4 regions of the Colwellia sp. MB02u-9 genome follow, and region 1 is predicted to be linked to each of the others. Evidence: predicted binding sites of a transcription regulator. Region 1 holds the regulator's gene; each other region holds the start of a gene.
What was found. Region 1 encodes FNR, which switches genes on or off when oxygen is low (the NO sensors DNR and NnrR bind a similar motif). Its sites were predicted from a motif close to TTGATCTAGATCAA; they were not measured.
Positions count from the first base shown of each region.

Region 2: H4J65_RS04320 (FeoA family protein) is a predicted target of FNR. The motif match lies at 3,771-3,784, and genes of this name have one in related genera.
Region 3: H4J65_RS04705 (DUF3149 domain-containing protein) is a predicted target of FNR. The motif match lies at 2,077-2,090, and genes of this name have one in related genera.
Region 4: phbB (acetoacetyl-CoA reductase) is a predicted target of FNR. The motif match lies at 2,081-2,094, and genes of this name have one in related genera.

Region 1 covers NZ_JACGVF010000095.1:13,505-18,836, forward strand. Annotated here, with positions in the region: gene H4J65_RS11245 (heavy metal translocating P-type ATPase) at 1-1,714, shown strand, start outside; gene ccoS (cbb3-type cytochrome oxidase assembly protein CcoS) at 1,711-1,956, shown strand; gene H4J65_RS11255 (sulfite exporter TauE/SafE family protein) at 1,960-2,622, shown strand; gene fnr (fumarate/nitrate reduction transcriptional regulator Fnr) at 2,703-3,422, shown strand; gene uspE (universal stress protein UspE) at 3,596-4,528, shown strand; gene H4J65_RS11270 (glucosaminidase domain-containing protein) at 4,877-5,332, opposite strand, start outside.
Region 2 covers NZ_JACGVF010000070.1:161,181-166,512, reverse strand. Annotated here, with positions in the region: gene H4J65_RS04335 (NrtA/SsuA/CpmA family ABC transporter substrate-binding protein) at 1-156, opposite strand, end outside; gene H4J65_RS04330 (MmcQ/YjbR family DNA-binding protein) at 585-977, opposite strand; gene feoB (ferrous iron transport protein B) at 1,133-3,313, opposite strand; gene H4J65_RS04320 (FeoA family protein) at 3,310-3,540, opposite strand; gene H4J65_RS04315 (serine protease) at 4,125-5,332, shown strand, end outside.
Region 3 covers NZ_JACGVF010000071.1:22,422-27,753, forward strand. Annotated here, with positions in the region: gene H4J65_RS04695 (ATP-binding cassette domain-containing protein) at 1-936, shown strand, start outside; gene H4J65_RS04700 (tetratricopeptide repeat protein) at 1,035-1,772, shown strand; gene H4J65_RS04705 (DUF3149 domain-containing protein) at 2,164-2,295, shown strand; gene H4J65_RS04710 (hydrolase) at 2,479-3,450, shown strand; gene H4J65_RS04715 (YheU family protein) at 3,447-3,683, shown strand; gene H4J65_RS04720 (YceI family protein) at 3,825-4,406, opposite strand; gene cysQ (3'(2'),5'-bisphosphate nucleotidase CysQ) at 4,500-5,318, opposite strand; gene nudE (ADP compounds hydrolase NudE) at 5,315-5,332, opposite strand, start outside.
Region 4 covers NZ_JACGVF010000091.1:99,722-105,053, forward strand. Annotated here, with positions in the region: gene bktB (beta-ketothiolase BktB) at 1-699, opposite strand, end outside; gene phbB (acetoacetyl-CoA reductase) at 1,093-1,815, opposite strand; gene H4J65_RS07540 (3-hydroxybutyrate dehydrogenase) at 2,294-3,070, shown strand; gene H4J65_RS07545 (polyhydroxyalkanoate depolymerase) at 3,376-4,593, opposite strand; gene H4J65_RS07550 (alpha/beta hydrolase) at 4,903-5,332, shown strand, end outside.

The DNA.
Region 1 (5,332 bases):
TGGCGCCTTTCCGTTTTATAAAAGTGCTTTTTTTGCCTTGAAAGCGCGACAACTTTCAATGGATGTACCTGTCTCTATTGCGATTAGCCTGGCTTTTCTTGCTAGCGTTTGGGCTACATTTACCCAACAAGGTGAAGTGTATTTCGAGTCTGTTTCCATGTTTACCTTTTTATTGCTGATTGGTAAGTTTCTAGAGTTTAGGGCCCGCAGCCGCGCTGCTGACATCTCGGCAAATTTATTAAAATTAATGCCGATGACCGCCACTAAAATTGAACAGGGCATTGAACGCTTTATCTCAGCAACACATTTAAAAGCCGATGATATTATTTTAATAAAGCCCGGTGAAACCATACCCGCAGATTGCGAAATAATAACCGGCACTAGCCAAATCAATGAAGCCATGCTCTCTGGTGAGCAACTGCCATTGCATAAAACAACGCTAGATAATCTTTATGCCGGTACCATAAATGGTGATGGTAATTTAACAGCAAAAGTTAGCCACAGTAACCAAGAATCATTTTTAAGCCAATTAATTCGCTTAAGTGAAAGTGCCCAAAGCCATAAACCTAAATTGGCGCAATTGTCCGATAAAATAGCCCAATATTTTGTTGCTCTTATCCTAGTTGTTGCCATTGCTACCGCAATATATTGGTCTCAACATCAACCCGCAGAAGCATTTTGGATCACCTTATCTGTTTTAGTGGTAACTTGTCCCTGTGCTCTGTCATTAGCAACACCTACGGCATTAACTTGTGCAACCACTCGCCTTAACCGTGAAGGGATCATGATTAAATCAGCACATGTGCTAGAAACTATGCCTGAAATTGAGGTGATGGCTTTTGATAAAACCGGCACCTTAACGACGGGTGAATTTACCATTACAGCAGTCAAAACTTATGGCGCATTTGCAGATAAAAACACTCCATATGGGCAACAACAAGTGTTGGCTATTGCGGCGGCGTTAGAGGCACACTCTGCTCACCCCCTAGCAAAAGCCTTTAGCCAGTTTCGTGATTTTAGCCAAACAGCAACTCAAGTGGTGGTTGCGCCAGGTGCTGGTATTTCTGGTGAGGTTAATAATCAGCATTACAGAATTGGTAAAAACTCATGGCTGCTCAGTCATAATGACAACAGTGCGCAGTGCGTATTAATGCAAGATGATAACTTAGTTGCTGAATTTTATTTACATGATGGTCTGCGTGAAGATGCCAAGGCATTAATTGATTTTTTACATCATGAAAACATTAAAACTGTCATGTTATCGGGTGATCATCAACAAGGCTGTGATAAATTACAAGCAAAGCTGCACCTTAATAGCGTACAAGCAGATTTGTCTGCACAAGACAAAGTCAACGCGATTAAACTACAGCAAGCCTCGCATGCTGTAGCTATGATAGGTGATGGCGTAAACGATACCCCAGTATTGGGCGCGGCGCATTTGTCCATTGCCATGGGCAGTGGTACTGATATTGCTAAAAGCGGTGCGGATGTGATATTACTGAACAATAAACTCAAAGGTGTGCAAACACTGCGACAGGTATCGTTAAATACTGCGCGAATTATAAAGCAAAATTACCTTTGGGCTTTTAGTTATAATGCCATTGTATTGCCATTAGCGGTTATGGGCTATATAGCGCCATATATGGCAGTCATTGGCATGTCGGCCAGTTCAATACTAGTGGTAAGTAATTCTTTAAGGTTATTAAAAAAATGAGTGTGATATACGTATTAATTCCCATTGCTATTTTACTTACCGCTATTGGTATTTATCTCTTTTTTTGGGCGGTAAAAACTGAGCAATTTGATGATTTAGAAAAGCAAGGCATGAGCATTTTATTTGAAGATGATCATGATAAAAAAAGCATCCATCAAAGCAATAATGCTACGCCAATAACAACACAGATAGACAAAACAAACACCTCACAAGAGCAAGCAGACGCAAAGGTCAAAAAATAGTTTATGAGCCTTGATTTTTTCTCCGCATTTATCATCGGATTATTAGGCTCAGGCCATTGTATAGTGATGTGTGGTGGTATTAGCACCATGCTGACGACGGCGATTTCTGATACCTCTCGTCATAAAAAATACGCCATTATATTGGCCTATAACTTGGGTCGTATCGCCTCTTATAGTCTTATTGGCGCTCTTGTCGCATTCACTAGCTCAATGGCGACCAAAAATATCGGATTACCTGTTTCGTTGTTAAAAACTATTGCGGGTGTTTTTCTTATCTTATTAGGTTTGTATTTAGGCCAGTGGTTTATGTGGTTAAGCCGCGTCGAACATTTAGGTAAAAATATTTGGCGCTACATAGCACCACAGACTAAAAAATTTATTCCCATTAAAAACGTACAAAGTGCTTTCGCTTTAGGCGCACTATGGGGCTGGTTACCTTGTGGCTTGGTATATTCTACACTAACTTGGGCATTGGCTAGTGCCGATGCCCTTGATGGTGCCTTGATCATGTTTTTCTTTGGACTAGGCACCTTGCCTGCCTTACTTTCAGTATCACTAGGCACCATAAGTATTAAATCATTATTGAGTCATACACTATTTAGAAAGATAGCAGCCAGCTTAGTGATTTCATACGGCATCTATACTATACTTATTTTATATATATAAAGTGCCTGATATGGACATTATATATATAAAAAATCATGGAAAAATTCATGCGTACATCATGAAAAATTTTAAAGGATATTATGAGTTATAAATCATGCACTATTCATCAACATATTCACTGCCAAAACTGTAGTCTTAGTGAATTATGCTTACCCTTTTCTCTCAATGATAAAGAGTTAGAAACGTTAGATAATATTATCGACCGTAAGCTGCCGATCCATAAAGGTGAGCAAATATTTAACGACGGTCAACCCATGCATGCGCTTTACGCCATACGTTCGGGCACATTTAAAACCTACACCATTAGTAAACACGGTGAAGAACAAATTACTGGTTTTCATTTAGCGGGTGATTTGCTTGGCTTTGATGCTATTGCCAATGCTCAACATCCAAGTTTCGCTAAAGCGCTAGAAACCTCAATGGTTTGTGAGATCCCTTACAATACGCTCGATAATTTATCGAACAGCATGCCAAAATTAAAAAAACAAATTTTACGTATGATGAGTACTGAGATCCGTGAAGATCAAGAAATGCTAACATTACTTAATCGTAAAAATGCCGAGCAACGACTAGCAACATTTATCAGTACCTTAAGTATTCGTTACCATGCCCGTGGTTTATCTCCATCTGAGTTTCGTTTATCTATGACCCGCAGTGATATTGGTAACTATATTGGTTTAACGGTTGAAACCATCAGCCGTTTGCTTAACCGCTTTCATAAAAATGGTTTAATTGCCGTTGATGGTAAACTCATTACTATTTTAAGTTTCGACAAATTAAACGCATGCGCCGCACTTTAATGTCACGCTAACACCTGCTTTTCTACATTGCCTTATTAAGGTATTTCACGCTATGCTTAGCGTGAAATATTATTTATCACCGATAGCATAATAATTTGATTTAAGACAACTATTATTGCCTCAAAGTAGACTATTGTTATAACACTAGTAGACAATTGATAAAGGAATTAGCCATGGAAAAGTATCAAAAAATACTCGCGATTGTTGACCCAACAACAGAAGAGCAGAAAGCGGTAAATCGAGCGATAGAATTAGCACGTAAAACAGGTGCTAGCATTACCGCATTTTTGACCATCTATGATTTTTCTTATGAAATGACCACCATGCTGTCAAGTGATGAGCGTGAAGCCATGCGCCAATCAGTTATTAATGATCGCACTCAATGGCTAGAGTCTTTACTCGCTGATCTTGATTTAAGCGGAATTTCTATCGATTGTCGGGTTATATGGCATAACCGTCCCTTTGAGCAAATTATTGCTCAAGTACTCAATAATGGTTATGACATTGTCATTAAAGGGACTCATCAACACGACAAATTCAAATCTGTGATATTTACGCCTACCGATTGGCATATTCTGCGCAAATGTCCTTGCCCTGTTTTACTCGTGAAAGAGCATTTGTGGCCTGATAACGGTAATATTCTTGCGGCGTTAAACATTGGTAGTGAAGAGGAAGAACATAAAGCACTTAATAACAAAATCACTGCAGAAGCTAAACAGCTGACCCAAGTCATGAAAGCTAATTTACACCTAGTTAACTCATTCCCGGGAACGCCAGTAAATATCGCCATAGAAATCCCAGAGTTTAATGCCAGTGATTATAATCGCTCGATGTTAAAATATCATCAAAAAGCGATGTTAGCACATGCAACTGCCTTTAATATTGCGCCAGAAAACACCCATATTAAAGAGGGTTTACCGGAAGATATCATTCAAAGCATAGCGGCTGAATTAGATGCAGAATTAGTCATTCTTGGTACTATTGGCCGTACCGGTTTATCGGCAGCGCTAATTGGTAACACCGCAGAGCATGTTATTGATAGGCTTAATTGTGATGTATTAGCATTAAAACCCGATGGTTACATTTCACCACTTGATGTTGATTAATATCAGCTAACATCACTAGCATAAAGTTGAATTGGGTCATTAAACGCCTAGTTCAACTTTTCTTGTTTAATAACTTAAACTAGATTATGCGCTGAAGTTTTAACAGCCTTTAGCCAAAAGTATATGACGATAATGTCCTTAAGGTAAATAATGTAAAACGGTTACCTGTGATAGCATAATAATAAGGCTATTATTAAGTTAGAGGTATTACTTTTGCTGATAAAAAACTGAGGAAGTACTACTTTTTCAAAGCAATTCAAGCGAAATTTTTTTAACCGACATGATATTTGAATTTATTTATAAATCTATTTTTATACCTAAATTAGGAATAGCACATTTACATAGCGCTTATTTATTATATAGCGCGAAGTAATGTCGATTATGGCGGATCATATCAGTTAATTCCAACACATAATCTATGCCACGTTCAGAATAACGCATTAATCCTGTTGCAAGAATTTCTGGCGCTAGCGGTTGGTTTTGATCACGTAATTGGCCTCTAATCGATCTAAATACCGTATAGGCACCGTTAGTATTAATATTGTGCAAATAACGTGCGACACCTAAACTAATAGAGCTATAAGCGGCGACTTCATGCTTAGCGCCGGTATTACGGCTACCTGGCACCATGCCGCAACCTTCCCTATAACACCACACACCAAAAAAGTTTAAGCCTATTCGAGCAAAACGAGAGGTTCCCCAAGCAGATTCATTGGCCGCTTGCACTAAAACAAGGGCTAATGGAATAATGTCAATTTTAAGCTGTAATTCATATAATTGTCTTAACAGAGAAAATTTTTCACT
Region 2 (5,332 bases), on a different contig from region 1:
ATAAAAAGGCGTAGACAAAGGAGTTTTAGAAACCGCAATAATCACCGAGTATTTGTCCTGATGCCAAAAACTTTGTAGATTAAAAGACAAGATCCCAAGCCCCAAAATAATGAGTAAGGTTATAGAAGATACCAAGGGGTATTTTAGATTCAACACTATCAGCCTGTTGTTTTATCTTATCCTGATGTTAATTTAGCAACAAATACAGCATAAGTATTGAGCTTTATTTAAAATAACAGTATTTAGGTGGCATAAATTAATTGTGTGGTGGAGACACTCAAGAATACAAAAAGCATCATGATTACAAGGTTGAATTGATGATATTGTTAAAAATAAGGTGAGTGTCAGGTTAACGATTCAGCAAATCGTATGTAAATGCAATGGGGAGCAGTTATTGCAGACAAGGTCTGTAAGCTCAATACTATGGCGTTGGCTATTTTGGGTTTTGGTTTTGGTTTTGGTTTTGGTTTTGGATTCAGGACTAATAGGATTAGTCTTAGCTAGATTTAAGGCCATCAGCTTAATAGTTCAGGTTAGCAAGCACCATTCATCAGTTTGGTGCTATTTTAGCGCTAATGTTAATTTTATAAAGGCATTAGCAGCGACTGCTGGTCTTGCTTGGGCATCTTGTTTACTACTAGCATATAGGAATTATCAATCATGCGTTCAACTTCACCTTGTGGAATTGAACCATCTAAAATAACCGTATTCCATTGCGTTTTGTTCATATGGTAGCCTGGTATAACCGCATCAAAAACATCACGTAGCATAACGGCTTCGTCAGGGTCACATTTTAAGTTGATGCAATAATGCCCTGCCATTTTACCATTAGTGCCTTTTTCATTACCTTTGCCTAGCGATAATGTCGCAAACATTTTATGCTTTACTTTAAAAACACTCACATCAGGACCAAATGGAGTATATTCAATAGTTTCAGTTTTATTCAGTAAATAACGCTTTGCTTGTATGTTATCCATATTTTCAATACTGCTTTTTACAACTAAGATTCAATATAGCCTAAGCTGTTTAGTAATGTTCGACAAGATAAATAACGCTATGTTGTGCAAAGATAGCGTTATCAGGTGCTATATCAGTCGAATTGATTACTTAACGATAATTAAAGGCCTGAGTGTTAACGATAAGAAACCAACGTAGGTATGGTCAGAATGTTTTTACCTGCTCGTTTTAAACCGTAATATATACTAAAAAATACTGCCATGATCACAACAATACTGATGAACGAGTGAACAGGTTGTGATGAAAACACCGCAAGTTGGTAACATCCTGCTGCCGATAAGTAGGCTAACGTAAAACTCCATAATGCGGCAAACATTGCCCAACGTGTACCCACTTCATTTTTAATTGCCCCCATTGCCGCCGCACATGGCGTATAAAGTAAAATAAAAAGCAAATAACAAAATGCGCCAATTTTACCCGCAAAAGCGGCTTGCATAATGGTAATGGTACTTTGTTCAACGCCTTGTGCTTGTGCAGCAACTTCTACGCTAGACACATCACCAATGTCAGTACCTAAGGGATCATCTGCTGCTATGCCTTGTAAATTATCGCTAATACTGGCTAGCGCTTGCTGCCATAATACCGGCATAGAATCGGGTGCTGTTGGCGCTTGTGAAACCGGTGAATATAAACTATTAAAAGTAGCCACTAACGCCTCTTTTGCAAATAGCCCAGTAATAATACCAACACTGGCTTGCCAGTTATCTTCTTTAACCCCCATTGGCGCAAGCAAGGGTGTTAGCACCTGCGCACTTTTACTTAGCAAAGAGTCTTGCGTGTCATGATGACCAAATTCACCGTCTGTGCCTAAAGAATTAAAGAAGTTTAAAACACAAACCACCACTATGATGGTTTTACCCGCGCCAACAATAAAAGAGCGTGTGCGTTGCCATACCCGTTTCAACAAATATGACAGTTTTGGCCATTCATACAAAGGTAATTCCATAATATTAATAGAGTTTTTACCCATTAAAATGGTTTTCTTTAACATCAGCCCAGTCAATACCGCAGCAGCAATGCCAATAAGGTACAACAAGAATACTAAGTTTTGCCCTGACTCTGGAAAGAAAGCTGCCGCAAATAAGGCATAAACCGGTAATCTAGCGCCGCAAGACATAAATGGCGACATCATTATGGTGGTGATTCTTTCTCTTTCATTATCCAAAATGCGCGCTGCCATCACCGCCGGCACGGTACAACCAAAACCAACAATTAATGGCACAAAGGCTTTACCCGGCAAACCAATTTTTTGCATCGCGGCATCAACCACAAATGCAGCTCGGGCTAAATAACCACTACTTTCTAGCAGTGACAAACCAATAAACAAACTGGCGATAATAGGAATAAATGTTGCCACGGTTTGAATACCTAAACCGACACCACTTATAATAGTACTTAGCCAGGCGGGTAAGTTAAATGCGCTTAAAAAGTGTTGTGGATAATCAACAAATATTGCGCCCGCTAAAATATCAAAAAAATCAATAAAAGCACCGCCAACATTAATCGCAAACATGAAGAGCAAGTACATCATCACTAAAAAAATCGGTACACCTAAAACTGGATGCAACATCCAACGGTCTAACTTGTCACTAAATTGAGCATTATTACTGGGGGCAGTAACCACGTCAGCAACCAGTTGATAAATAAAGTCATACCTTGCTTGCATGACCGCCATAGCCTTTTTATCAGTTGATTGGCAGCCTGGTGTGTTGCCGCAAGCTTGGCGTTCTAATTCAAGTGGCATGCCTGAGTAATCAGCTAATGCTTCGGGTAGGGTCAATAAATGCCCAGCGACCCGCGGGCTAGGAATATGTTGTAATGCGGCAGTAATTTTTTTGCCCGCATGTTTTCCAACACTATTTTCAGTAACTACTGGGCAACCTAACTGAGCAGACAGTTTTTGCAAATCTATATTAGCGGCTTCTTTACGGTCTGATTTATTTAGCACCACTATCATAGGCAAACCAAGCTCAAGCAGCTGTGTAGTTAAATACAGCTGGCGCTTAAGTTGTGTGGCGTCAATCACATTAATTAAACAATCAATGTGATTTTGCTTAATAAAGTCATGGGTAACCGACAGATCTTTACTTTGCTGACTTCGCTGCGCTAAAGAGCTAATGCCAGGTAAATCAGACAGTAATGTCAGTTTTTTATTTAGCTGACATTGCTGCTGTTTGGCGGCAACTGTGACACCTGTCCAGTTACCTGTTTTCTGTTTTGCCACCGCCAAGGCATTAAAAAGTGTGCTTTTGCCTGAATTAGCAAAACCGACCAGTGCAATATTTTGTTCTATCATTTGGTTAATAACTTAATGTTGATTTGCTTGGCAATGGTCGCTGGCAGGCACATTTTTGTGCCATGCAAATGAAAGGCAAGTGGACCGTTAAAAGGCGCTTTATGGGCTAGTGATATTTCACTTTTCAAGGCGAAGCCCTGTTCAATTAACTGCGCACTTAACGCAAAGTTTGCCGGTAAATAACTGATATGAGCTGGTTGATTAAGGGGTAATTCGTATAAGGTCATAGTAGCCTATATCTAAATGATAACAATTATCATTTAATCATACTAAAACTAGTAGCAGACAACAAGATATTAAATAAACGTTTTAACGTTAGCTTGATCTGATACCCGTTTCATTAAATTATTAGCCACTTATGTTGGTTAAAACACACCAGAGTAATTTGGCTGTTCATCACAATAATCTGCTAGGGTGATTGCGAGTATTTCACCAATAAAAATTTCGCCACTTGTAGTTAATCTGGAACAATAACCATATGACTTTATTTAGCTTATCTGCAGACAAAAAGAACAAAAATTAATGCCAGTGATAAACCTAATCATCTAACGCTTTTATTGCTTAAATAGACGCCTATTAGTTTCATAAGCTTCTACAGGTATTAACCGGATATTAAACGGGCATTCAAATAGCGCAAATTAGTTTGGCTTTTTTTCATCCCGTTACACTAGTGCATTGCATCAAGCAAAATAGTCATATTGTCGGATAAAAGATGACAAATTTGATTACACTGGCACAATGGTAGTCAGACAAGTTCTGCTTTGCCTAAATATCAAACAGTTCCCAAAGTAATAATACAAAAGGATATGCAATGAAAGCTATTTTTGCTCTGCTACTTATGTGCTTTAGTACATTAAGTTTCGCAGCTGAGCAGGCCGAAGAAATTTTTAAACAACTGGCCCCATCACTTTATCAAATTCGCTTAATTGACAAAGCCAGTGGTGAAAAATCATCCATTGGTTCGGGTTTTCAAATTAGCAGCAGTGGCCTTATTGCTACTAATTATCATGTTATTTCCGGTTTTGCCCGTCATCCCAATAAATACAAGATTGAATATTTAGACAACCAAGGTAACCAAGCCCCATTAACCTTAAAAAGTGTTGATGTCATTAATGACCTCGCCATAGTGCAACGTGAAGTCACGGCTGAAATGCCCTTTTTTCAGCTTGCCCAACAAGCCCCGACTAAAGGTGAAGAACTATATTCATTAGGTAACCCACATGATTTAGGCATGATAGTCGTGCCCGGCACTTATAATGGTTTAAAAAATGAATCATTTAATGATCGCATTCATTTTACTGGCTCGGTTAACTCAGGTATGAGTGGCGGCCCAGTGGTTAACAAAAATACCGAAGTTGTTGGTATTAATGTCGCTACTTCGGGTAATCAAATTGGCTTTTTAGTGCCGCACGACAAGCTACTTGAGCTTTATCAGGCCTATAAAAATAGCCCACCAGAAAGTATTGAGCAGCAAATGGCTGCACAACTTATGCAAAATCAAAAAAAGTTAATCACCACAATACTGAACAGTGACTGGCAACTGAAACCGTTAGGTCGAGGCTTAATTCCAACCGTTGACGTACCTTTTGTACGTTGTTGGGGTGAATCCAACTCAGATAAAACCGACGCACAAATTATGGCGGCTGTTGCTAATTGTGACCTAGATGAGAACACTTACATTTCTTCTGACTTTTTTACTGGTTCGTTAGAAATGGAATACCGCTATATGGAATCAGATAAAATTGGTAGCACTAAGTTTTACCATATTTTTGAACGTCAGTTAAATCAAGCCGCGCCAGGTAATAAAGCCGGTAAAGATGATGTCACTGAATATCAATGCCACCATGATATCGTTACGCCCAACAGCAGTAATATTAAGAATAAAGCAGTATTTTGTACCCGCGCTTATAAAGACTTCCCCGCACTTTACGATGTGCTCTACATTGCCATCTCGGTAGATCACGAACAATACGCATTGCTCAGCCATTTTACGATTTCAGGTGTGGCACAAGAAACCTC
Region 3 (5,332 bases), on a different contig from region 1:
AGTGAACAAGCCATTATTTTAGAAGATGTTGCCATGACCCTAGTACCCGGAAGTCGCATTGGCTTACTCGGGCGCAACGGTGCGGGTAAATCAACATTAATAAAATCACTGGCGGGAGATTTAGCCCTACTAAAAGGTGAGCGTTATTGTGCGCAAGATTTAAAAGTTGGCTATTTTTCACAGCACCAACTTGAGCAACTCCACTTATCCAGTAGTGCCATTGAACATATTACACGGGCAAAGACCGATATAACCGAATTACAAGCACGGTCATTTCTAGGCCGCTTTGGCTTTAGTGGCGACCAAGCACTAGATAAAGTCGGCACTATGTCTGGTGGCGAAAAAGCCCGCTTAGTATTAGCGCTTATTGTCCTAGAAAAACCACAACTGCTATTGTTAGATGAGCCAACCAACCACCTTGATCTAGAAATGCGTCAAGCATTGGTGCTAGCTCTGCAAGACTTTGAGGGCGCAATCATTCTTATTGCCCATGACCGATATTTATTAGAGTCGTGTGTCGATGAATTTTACTTAGTGGCTAACGGCCACGTGACTGACTTTGATGGTGACATTGACGACTATCAACAATGGTTAAATGACGATAAAAAGCAAAGCGTTAAAGCAAATAAAATCATTAGCGAGCCACAAGTTGATAAAAAACAACAACGCAAAGAGCAAGCCGAATTACGTAAAAAAGCCTCACCACTGCGCAAACAAGCAGATAAATTTGAAAAGCTAGTACAAAAAAGCCAAGACGAGTTAACGGAAGTTGAAGCTAAGTTAGCAGACAGTGACATTTATCAAGCTGAGCATAAAGCCAAATTGACCGAACTACTGAAACGCCAAGCAAAGCTGACACAAGACTTAGAGGCCAATGAAATACAATGGCTTGACCTTGAAGAGCAAATTGAAGAGATAATGTCGCAAGCATTATAAATTTATTGCTACACTTAACACATTATGAATTACACATTGCAGCAACATACCTTGTCATTGCGTTTAATGGCGACAACACCAGACTATAGGACATTAAAATGAAAAAATTGACCTTACTCGTACTTAGTATTGCCCTATTTGCTCAGAACTTTGCATACAGCGCAGATTTAGATTTAGGCATATACGATCTTAATCGTGGTGAGTTTAACGCCGCAATAGCTCAATTTGAGCCTTTAGTAGCAGAAGGATATGCACCTGCTCAATATCAAATGGGCTTAGTTTATTTAAATGGTTACGGCGTGATGAAAAATCCAACAAAAGCAGTGGAATTATTTCATTTGGCGGCGTCACAAAATTATTCAGATGCTTTGTTTGACCTTTCTTTGTTATATAGTGAGGGTGAAGTCGTTAAAAAAGATCTAAACACCGCTTATACCTTAATGGAAAAAGCGGCAAAAAAAGGCTTACCTCGCGCACAATTTAACTTAGGGGTGATGATTTATAATGGCAGCGGTGTACCACAAGATTATTTGCAAGCATCGCGCTGGTATCAAAAGGCCGCGGATCAAAACTACGCACTAGCGCAATTTAACCTCGCCTTAATGTATTTTGACGGCAAAGGGGTCGCTAAAAGTACAGAGATGTCGTACATCTGGAATATTATTGCCGCTAGAAATGGCTATCGTATAGCAGAAAAAAGTCGCGATATGGACGAGCATAAGTTAACGGTAGAAGAAATTAAAATCAGCCGTGAAAAAGCCGATACTCTTCAGCGCAACATAATACAACAAAGAGAGCTGAAATTAAGGCAAGCGCTAATAGAGCAAAACCGTTAGGCGAAAAAATTCGTCTGTATTAGCCAGTTAACAATAACCTATTGTTGACCGGCTGCAATAAAAAAATAAACCCGCAACAAACGTTAGCGGGTTTATTTTTGCCTTTCAGTCAGTTATTTATCTAACGGTTTATTTAATGACAAAAGTCAGTAACCTCAGCGATAAAAAAGTTAAACTCTAAACTGCTTGTTTCTTACTATTCATAAAAAACCATACCTGAAATCAATACCTAAAATCCATACCTAAAGTCAATGCTAGCCTCCATTACTAGCCATCATATTCACAGCATACAATGGCAATGAATGTGATCTAAATCAATAAGTAGTACTGAGTTATTATTTACAATAGTTATCTAATTTTTTTACTATTTTGATGTTTTTTGGAGTCAGTTATGAACGTTTTAAATATGCTAATCAACGACCCTGTTGTGCTTTATTCTTTTATTGGCTTAGCGGTTTTACTGGGTATATGTGGTTTTTATGTCTATTATTTTTTAAAGCATATTAGTGAAGATGAAAAGTAAATCTAGCAAGAGTACAGTCAAGGTATATAGATTCAACATATAACAAGATCAATGCTATCGGCTCAGCCTTGATTTTTTACTCTGCGCTAAGCTTAATAAGCTTGTACATTGATGGCTAAACATTGGGCATCCACAGTGTTTTAACGTACAATAATTTTTTGCATTACACACTATTACCACGTTATGTTTACCAAAAGTTCTTTCAGCCCTGCTTGGTGGCTTAAAAACCCTCACTGCCAAACCATTGCCGCTAAGTTTTTTAGGCGTGGTCACACCATTAACACCACAAATGAAACGTTAGAGTTACCCGATGGTGACTTTGTAGATTTGGCGTGGACCGAAAAAGTTAGCCCTTCGTGCTCTCGGCCCATTGTCGCCGTATTACATGGCTTAGAAGGTTCAAAAAACAGTCATTATGCTAAAGGCATGTTATCTGCAATTAAAGCGCAAGGTTGGATAGGTGTTTTAATGCATTTTCGCGGTTGCAGTGGCCGACCCAATCGTATGGCAAAGTCTTATCATAGTGGTCAAACTTGTGATGTTGACTACTTTAGTCAATATCTTGCTGATACTTATCCTACCGCAAAAAAAGCGATTATAGGCTTTTCATTGGGGGGTAATGTATTAACCAAATATTTGGCAGAACAAAAACAAAATATCTATCAAGCCGCCGGTGTAATTTGTGCTCCACTTGACCTATCAAGTTGCTGCGACAGAATTAATCAAGGCTTTTCGCGCGTTTATCAAAAGTACCTAGTTGATATGCTTAGAGCCAGCACCATTGAAAAAATAAATGCAGATTTACTCAATAATATAGACAGAAACCATTTAGACAAGGTTCGCTCTATTCGAGAGTTTGATCAAATGATCACCGCCCCAGTTAATGGCTTTCGCGATGCCAATCACTATTATCAACAAGCAAGCGGTCGAGATGTACTTCAACAGATAACCACACCATGCTTAATCATTCACGCGAGCGATGACCCCTTTTTATGCCATGAAAACACCACAGCTATTGGTGTTCTACCAGAGCAATTAACCTTTGAAATTAGTGCTCATGGTGGCCATGTTGGCTTCATTACCGGTAAAAATCCACTTAAGCCACAATTTTGGCTTGAGCAGCGTATACCTGAATTTTTCACGAGATATTTATGATCATTCCATTAGAACAATTATCAACCGAGACTTTAAACGCCATTATTGAGAACTTTGTCCTTCGAGAAGGTACTGAGTATGGTAGTGAAGATGTATCACTCAGTGATAAAATCACCCAAGTGCGTCAGCAATTAACCCAAGGGTCTGCCCTATTGGTCTACTCAGAACTACATGAGACAGTTAATATTTTACCGACAGATCAATTGGTTGAAGACAGTGACGAAAGCGCTTAAGAAAAATGTACCTACAGTTTATTGCAATGAAAAAGGCACTGATTAAGTGCCTTTGATAAAGAGTAATGCTGTGTCAACTTAACGAATGTTGCACTTAGCCAAGTGTAGACTTAACGACCTTTAAACTTAACGACCTTTAATTTAACGAGTAAAGGTAACTGAAAAACTTACCGGCACGACATAATCAATACTCGGTAGAGACGCTAACTCTTTAAGTTTATTAATGCCCGCAACGACACTAAAAGCATCCGCTTTAATAAAAAATGGCTTTATCGTGTTGACCAATATTTTATCTGCGCTTAGCTTAACAACACTAACATCAATAATGACTACTTGTTGTAGACCATGAAAATCAAGTGTTCCGCTAAGACTGAGTTGTTGATTTTGGCCAGTTTTTAAAGTGTTAATTAATTCTTTATCCAACTGAGTCGTAAAATTTGCTGAGCTATATTTGTCAGTTTCAAAAAGGAATTTTTTCATTCGCTCATCGCGGATGGCAATATTGGTATTTACGCTAGCTAGGTCAACACTAATAGTCACCTGTGATTTTGCGTCAATATCGCCTGCAAGTTTTGCAAAACTGTGATTTTCAGCAATAGCCGATTTCTTCACCGAAGTAAAACTAAGTAGTGAACTTGAATTGTCGAGTTTCCATGTAGCTAAAGCAGGTAAACTGATTGTAGCCACAAGTAGGGTAATTAACATTAAAGCTGTTTGGCGCATTCTGTTCTCCATCTATGTCAGGCTTTCGCCTTGACCTTTATGCCTAAAAAGCAAATAAGTATGTTAACTCTTTGCTTAGGCTCTTATTGATTGTTAGCGTGTTGTTCTGTGCGGCTTAATAATATCATGCCAAGGGATCTCTTTATTCCCTAAAGATAAAAAATCAGGCTGCATTAAAGTTTTACGTTGATTATAAGTTAATGGCTTAAATTCACTGTCGATAATACTGCCACCCGCTTGTTCAATGATACAATGGCTAGCGCCAGTGTCCCACTCACCTGTTGGCCCAACCCGTAAATAACAATCAGCACCACCTTCGGCAATTAAGCAATTTTTTAGCGAGCAGCTGCCTAAAGCAACATGGTCGAAGTCGTATTTATCATTTAAATACTGCCCCATTAAGTTAATATCTTGGCGACGACTAATCGCGACTTTAATTCGGCGCTGGCCATCATATTTTGCTACTTGTATTTGATGACTACCGCTATCATTTTCTTTAAATGCGCCTAAATTATTTTGGCCATAGTAGGTTAATTGATGATCAGGTGCATGGATAACACCAATAGTTGGCCAGCCATTTTCCACTAAAGCAACATTGACAGCGAAATCGCCACTGCCAGCAATAAACTCACCGGTTCCATCAATAGGGTCTAATAGCCAATAGCGTGACCATTTGCTGCGCTGAGCAAGTGCTAATGCCCCCACTTCTTCAGAAATAATGGGAATATCAGGTGTTAGCCTTCTTAGTTCGTCCATTAGAATGTCATTTGCCGCCATATCAGCACTGGTCACTGGGCTATTATCTTCCTTCATTTCAGCCGTATAGTTGCCATGCTTATAGTAACTCGCGACTTCTTGTCCCGCTTTTTTGGCACTTTCAAGTGCTACTGACAATAATTTTTCTGGGCTCATAAAATACCTCCTAA
Region 4 (5,332 bases), on a different contig from region 1:
CATTCCAGCTAATAACTCTGCCGTTGTGCCTGCTTTTATATGTTCATCAGTTTCAAAGAAAGTGCTACCGCGGCGACTCTTAAGCTCTATTGGCACAATCTGGCTTTTAAAATAACCCGCTTCTACCGCTTTAGCGGCACGAGCGTGTGATTCTGCAGCGTAAGCATCTTGTGCTTCACGGCTTAAATGCCATTTAGTCGCTAGGTTTTCAGCCGTAATCCCCATGTGACCAACGCCGAATGGGTCAGTTAATGTCGACACCATCATATCAATCATGGCACTGTCCCCCATACGCGCACCGGCACGCATAGCCGGTGACAAATATCCCCCACGTGACATATTTTCAACACCACCGCCAATCGCCAGCTGATGATCACCTAACATAATACCTTGGGCCGAACTCACCACTGCTTGCAAGCCAGAGCTGCATAAGCGATTAAGCGCCATTGCAGTAGAGTTTAAAGACATGCCGGCTTGAATAGAGGCTACTCGCGCAACATAGGGAAAGCGGGATTCAGTGGGTATAGTATTACCCACTATCACTGATTCATATTGCTCCGCGTCTACTCCTGACTTTTTGATACTTTCGGCTAATACTTGTCCTGCCAACTCAGCCGGCTCTATGTCTTTTAAACCGCCCGCAAAAGTACCAACAGCAGAACGCACGGCACTTAACACTACAACACTATTTACACTCATAATAATTTTTCCTCGCTAATTTAACGGATTCATATGTATGTTGATTTCAGCACTCAATGTAAAACTCGAATAATTTTTTGCAAATAAGTAAATAAGTAAATAAGTAAATAAAGAAAGTCTAAAGAGTTAGACAAAAGTGCTATATATGCAAAATAAAAAGTAGATAATTGTTTATCTACTTTAATAATATAAAAGTTATAACATGATATTTTCTATATCCTTTCCACTTCAAAATGCAGTTTTAGCGTTAAGCTAGCAAGTCAGATCAAGTTACTATATAAAGATAACGGCTGCACCCTTATCAAGTATTACACAGGTTTTTTAGGCTGCACCTGTGTACCTAACCCTTGTCACATACTGAAATCTGCATCTTAAAGTTAAGCAGGTATATCATTAGTACATGTGCTGACCACCATTAATGGATAAGGTCGAGCCAGTAACAAAACCAGCTTCATCGGCCACTAAAAATAATACAGAACGTGCGATATCTTCTGGTTGACCTAATCGCCCTACCGGTATTGTTCTAACAATTTTTTCTAAAACATCAGCAGGAACTGCTCGAACCATATCCGTTTCAACATAACCTGGGGCAATCGCATTGACGGTAATGCCTTTTGCAGCGCCTTCTTGCGCTAATGCTTTGGTAAAACCATGGATACCAGATTTAGCGGCTGCATAGTTCACTTGACCATATTGACCTGCCTGACCATTAACCGATCCTATATTAACAATGCGCCCAAATGAGCGTGCTCTCATACCTTCAATAACAGCGCGAGAAGTATTAAAACAAGAAGATAAATTGGTTTGAATAACTTTATTCCATTGCTCAAAATCCATTCTGTGCATGGTGCCATCCCTAGTAATACCGGCATTATTTACAAGAATGTCGATTGACCCGATTTCAGACTCTATATCATGAATACTTTTACTTACACTTTCAAAATCGCTGACGTCAAATTTAAACGACTTAATACCTGTTCGCTCTGTGAATTCTTGAGCTGCTTGATCATTGCCAGCATAATTCGCGATAACAGTGTAACCATGTTCTTTTAGCATTATGCTAATAGACTCGCCTATACCACGTGTTCCACCTGTTACTAATGCAATGCGTCCCATATTTGTACTCCTTGTTGTATTTTATAGTGGCTCTATAGAGGTTTGTAATCCGTTTATTAACACTGCTTTCATTTTAAACGTGAGTAATATACCAACACCTATCGTACAACTAGCATACTAACGTTTGAAAAAATCGATGTTAATTTCTTTATGTTAATTTTTTTAATGTATATATTTTACATTTTTCACTTTCTGTTATGTTACTAGCTTGTTAAATAACTTTAGTCAGTGTTTGTGTTTAAAACAACTTTTTAGTGGTTCTTTATTGTTCTAAAACAAATTTTTACTGGTTATTAATTTCGCCAAAATAATCGGTGTTATTTTACTATAATGTCTACACATTAACGTTTTGTGAATGTGCTGTATAAAACCGCAATTAGTTCAATTATCACTCAATAATGAAATGGTTTTGTTAACATTATCGGCGTATCATTATATTCTGTTGTTATTTGACGCAATCAATAAAGGGAAGTAAAACATGACTCAAAAGAAAACAGCTTTGGTAACGGGTTCTGTCAGTGGTATTGGCTTAGGAATAGCAAAAAATTTAGCTAAGCAAGGTTATAAAATCCTTATTAGCGATATTAATTTAGTTGTGGCACAAGAGGTTGCTCAAGGTATTAACCAGTCAGGAGGAGATGCCTTAGCCTTTAAGCTTGATGTGACGGTTCAAGCTGATATTGATAATGTTATTGCGCATGCAAATGAATTTAATAACCGTATCGATGTTTTAGTCAATAATGCCGGCATTCAATATGTTGCTAAATTAGAAGATTTTCCAGCTGATAAATGGCAATTAATTACTAATGTATTATTAGTCGGACCCGCAATGATGACCAAAGCGGTATTACCTTTGATGAGAGCTAATAATTTTGGTCGCATTATTAATATTGGCTCTTTACATGGTTTAGTCGCGTCGCCATACAAAAGTGCCTATGTTGCTGCCAAGCACGGCATTATTGGTTTTTCTAAAGTGATTGCGTTAGAAACTGGCGAGCAAGATATTACTATTAATACTATTTGTCCTGCCTATGTAAAAACGCCACTCGTTGAGAAACAAATTGCTGATACAGCAAAAGAACATGGCATTAGTGAAGAAGAAGTTGTTAACAATATTATGTTGGCTCCTATGCCAAAAAAAGCATTTATTGATATAGAAGAAATATGTGCTTCAGTGACTTATTTAGCCAGTGATCTAGCTAAAAATATGACAGGACAAACTATGGTATTAGATGGTGGTTGGGTAGCAAGGTAGTCGAGTTATCTCAATTCGTTACCTATATCCGTTACCATCAAGAGTACAGATTTTTGGTATTAATTAACCTGATTTGAGTCAAGCATAGTAATTTTAAGTCCATCGAAGCTGTATTTACACTATATAATTTATCCTTGGGCTGAGTTGTAACAGAAAAAGTTTTTTACATTACAGCACATTGAATTAGATTAGTTCAAGCGCTAAAACATACCACTTAATGGCTACGGACGTACAAGTGATGAGAAAGTAGGTTTGATCAAACCTACTTTTGAGTTAGTCAGTAAACTATTGCTCTGATACAACCGTTAGTTATATTTTTTAATAAATTTTGTGATACTAGGCGCGATTCTATTGCGAAAAGCTGAGCCACTGAAGGTGCCAAAATGACCGACACCATCAAAAATTTCATGCAGTTTATCTTGTGCTGAAATATTAGCACACAAAGATTGTGCGGCTTCAGTTTGACCTAAAGAACAAATATCATCATTTCGCCCTTCAATGGTATGCAAAGGAGTATGAGTTATTGACGACAAATCAACTAGTTCACCTCGGTAAGTCATTTTACCATTGGCTAGGTCTTGATTAATAAAAACTCGGTCAATGGTTTCTAAATAAAACTCACCATTAAGATCTAATACCGCTAGGTATTCATCATAAAAATCACGGTGACTTGCTCTCTTTTCTTCTTTGCCATGAAAAACATGGCTAATATAATCAGTATGTTTCTTTATATGGCTTTCTATATTCATCGACAGAAAAGAGGCTAATTGAATAAAGCCAGGATATACTTTTCTGCCAGCACCTGGAAAGCGATTAGGCACGGTCATAATCACGTTATTTTCAAACCAACTTAAATCTTTACTATTAGCATATCTATTAAGCTCGTTAGGATTAATACTAGTATCAATAGGACCCGCCATCAATGTAAGTGATTTAGGGGTGCAAGGATCTTTCGCTTTAGCCATCACCGCTGTTGCTATTAACGCCTGAACCGTAGGTTGACAAACGGCTAATACGTGAGTGTTTTCACCGATCTCATGCATAAAATCAATTAGGTAACTTACATAATCATCAAAACCAAAACTTCCTTCGGATAAAGGCACATGTTTAGCATCTAGCCAATCAGTAATGTAAACATCATGGTCTGCAACTAAACGCACTATTGTGGCTTTTAACAAAGTGCCATGATGACCTGAAAGCGGCGCCACTAGAAATAGTTTGGGTTGCTTAACATTGGTATCTTGTGCGAAATGAATTAAATTACAAAAAGGTTTTTTTAGAATGATCTGTTCAGTAACACCAATAGATTTGCCATCAATTAAGATGTTTTTAACATCATAAGCTTGTTTGTCATAAATTTTAGTGTAGTGATAGGCACTATCAAGCCCCGCACTGATGCTTTTTCCTAACAAGGTCTTGGCATAAGGGTTAAACGGGTGAGTTATGAATTGCTGACTCAAGGCAATAAAACCATTCATCATTTCGGCTGAGCGAGTATATAAATCGTAAGTTTGATACATCATCTGTTGTTTATCCTGCGGTGCAGCATTTATATATAAAATGAGTGTACATAGCAAATCTGTATTGGTCAATAATATTTTGCTGCACCGCATCAAAAATAAATATATCTTAAATGTTCACTCATTATAAACACGCATTATGTAGCTTAAATTTACGTTTGAAGACACGGTTAACATAAATAATAAGCAAATATGTTTGTATCTTATTAATATTGTTTGTAACTTGTTTGTTGATAATTTGTTAAAAATACTTTTACTTTGTGTTTTTTAACCGCAGATAAATTGTAATCATATAATTTAAAGGGATATATTATGGAATCAAGTCAACAGAAGGAAGTAATTGATTTTTTAGGGCAATACACAGAGGTATTTAATAGTCTGGTCAAACAAGTTTTACATGATCCTGATAAAAAAAGTTTAAATTCAATGATGGATTCAGAAAAATTATCTCAACTTTTATCTAAAGGGGTAAAAGTTGATACTGCCATGTTATTTAATAAACAAATGTCTTTTATGAATCAGCAAGCTGAGCTTTGGCAGAGTGCGACTAAAGCATTAATGGGTACAAAAGTTGAGCCTGTGGTGTCAGAGCAGCATAATGATCGAAGGTTTAAAGACAGCGAATGGTCTGAAAACCCTGTTTATAACTATTTAAAACAGTCTTATCTATTAAATTCTAACATGATGCAAGAAATGGTTAACAGTTTACATTTCGAGGATGCCAAAGCCGAAGAGCAAGTTA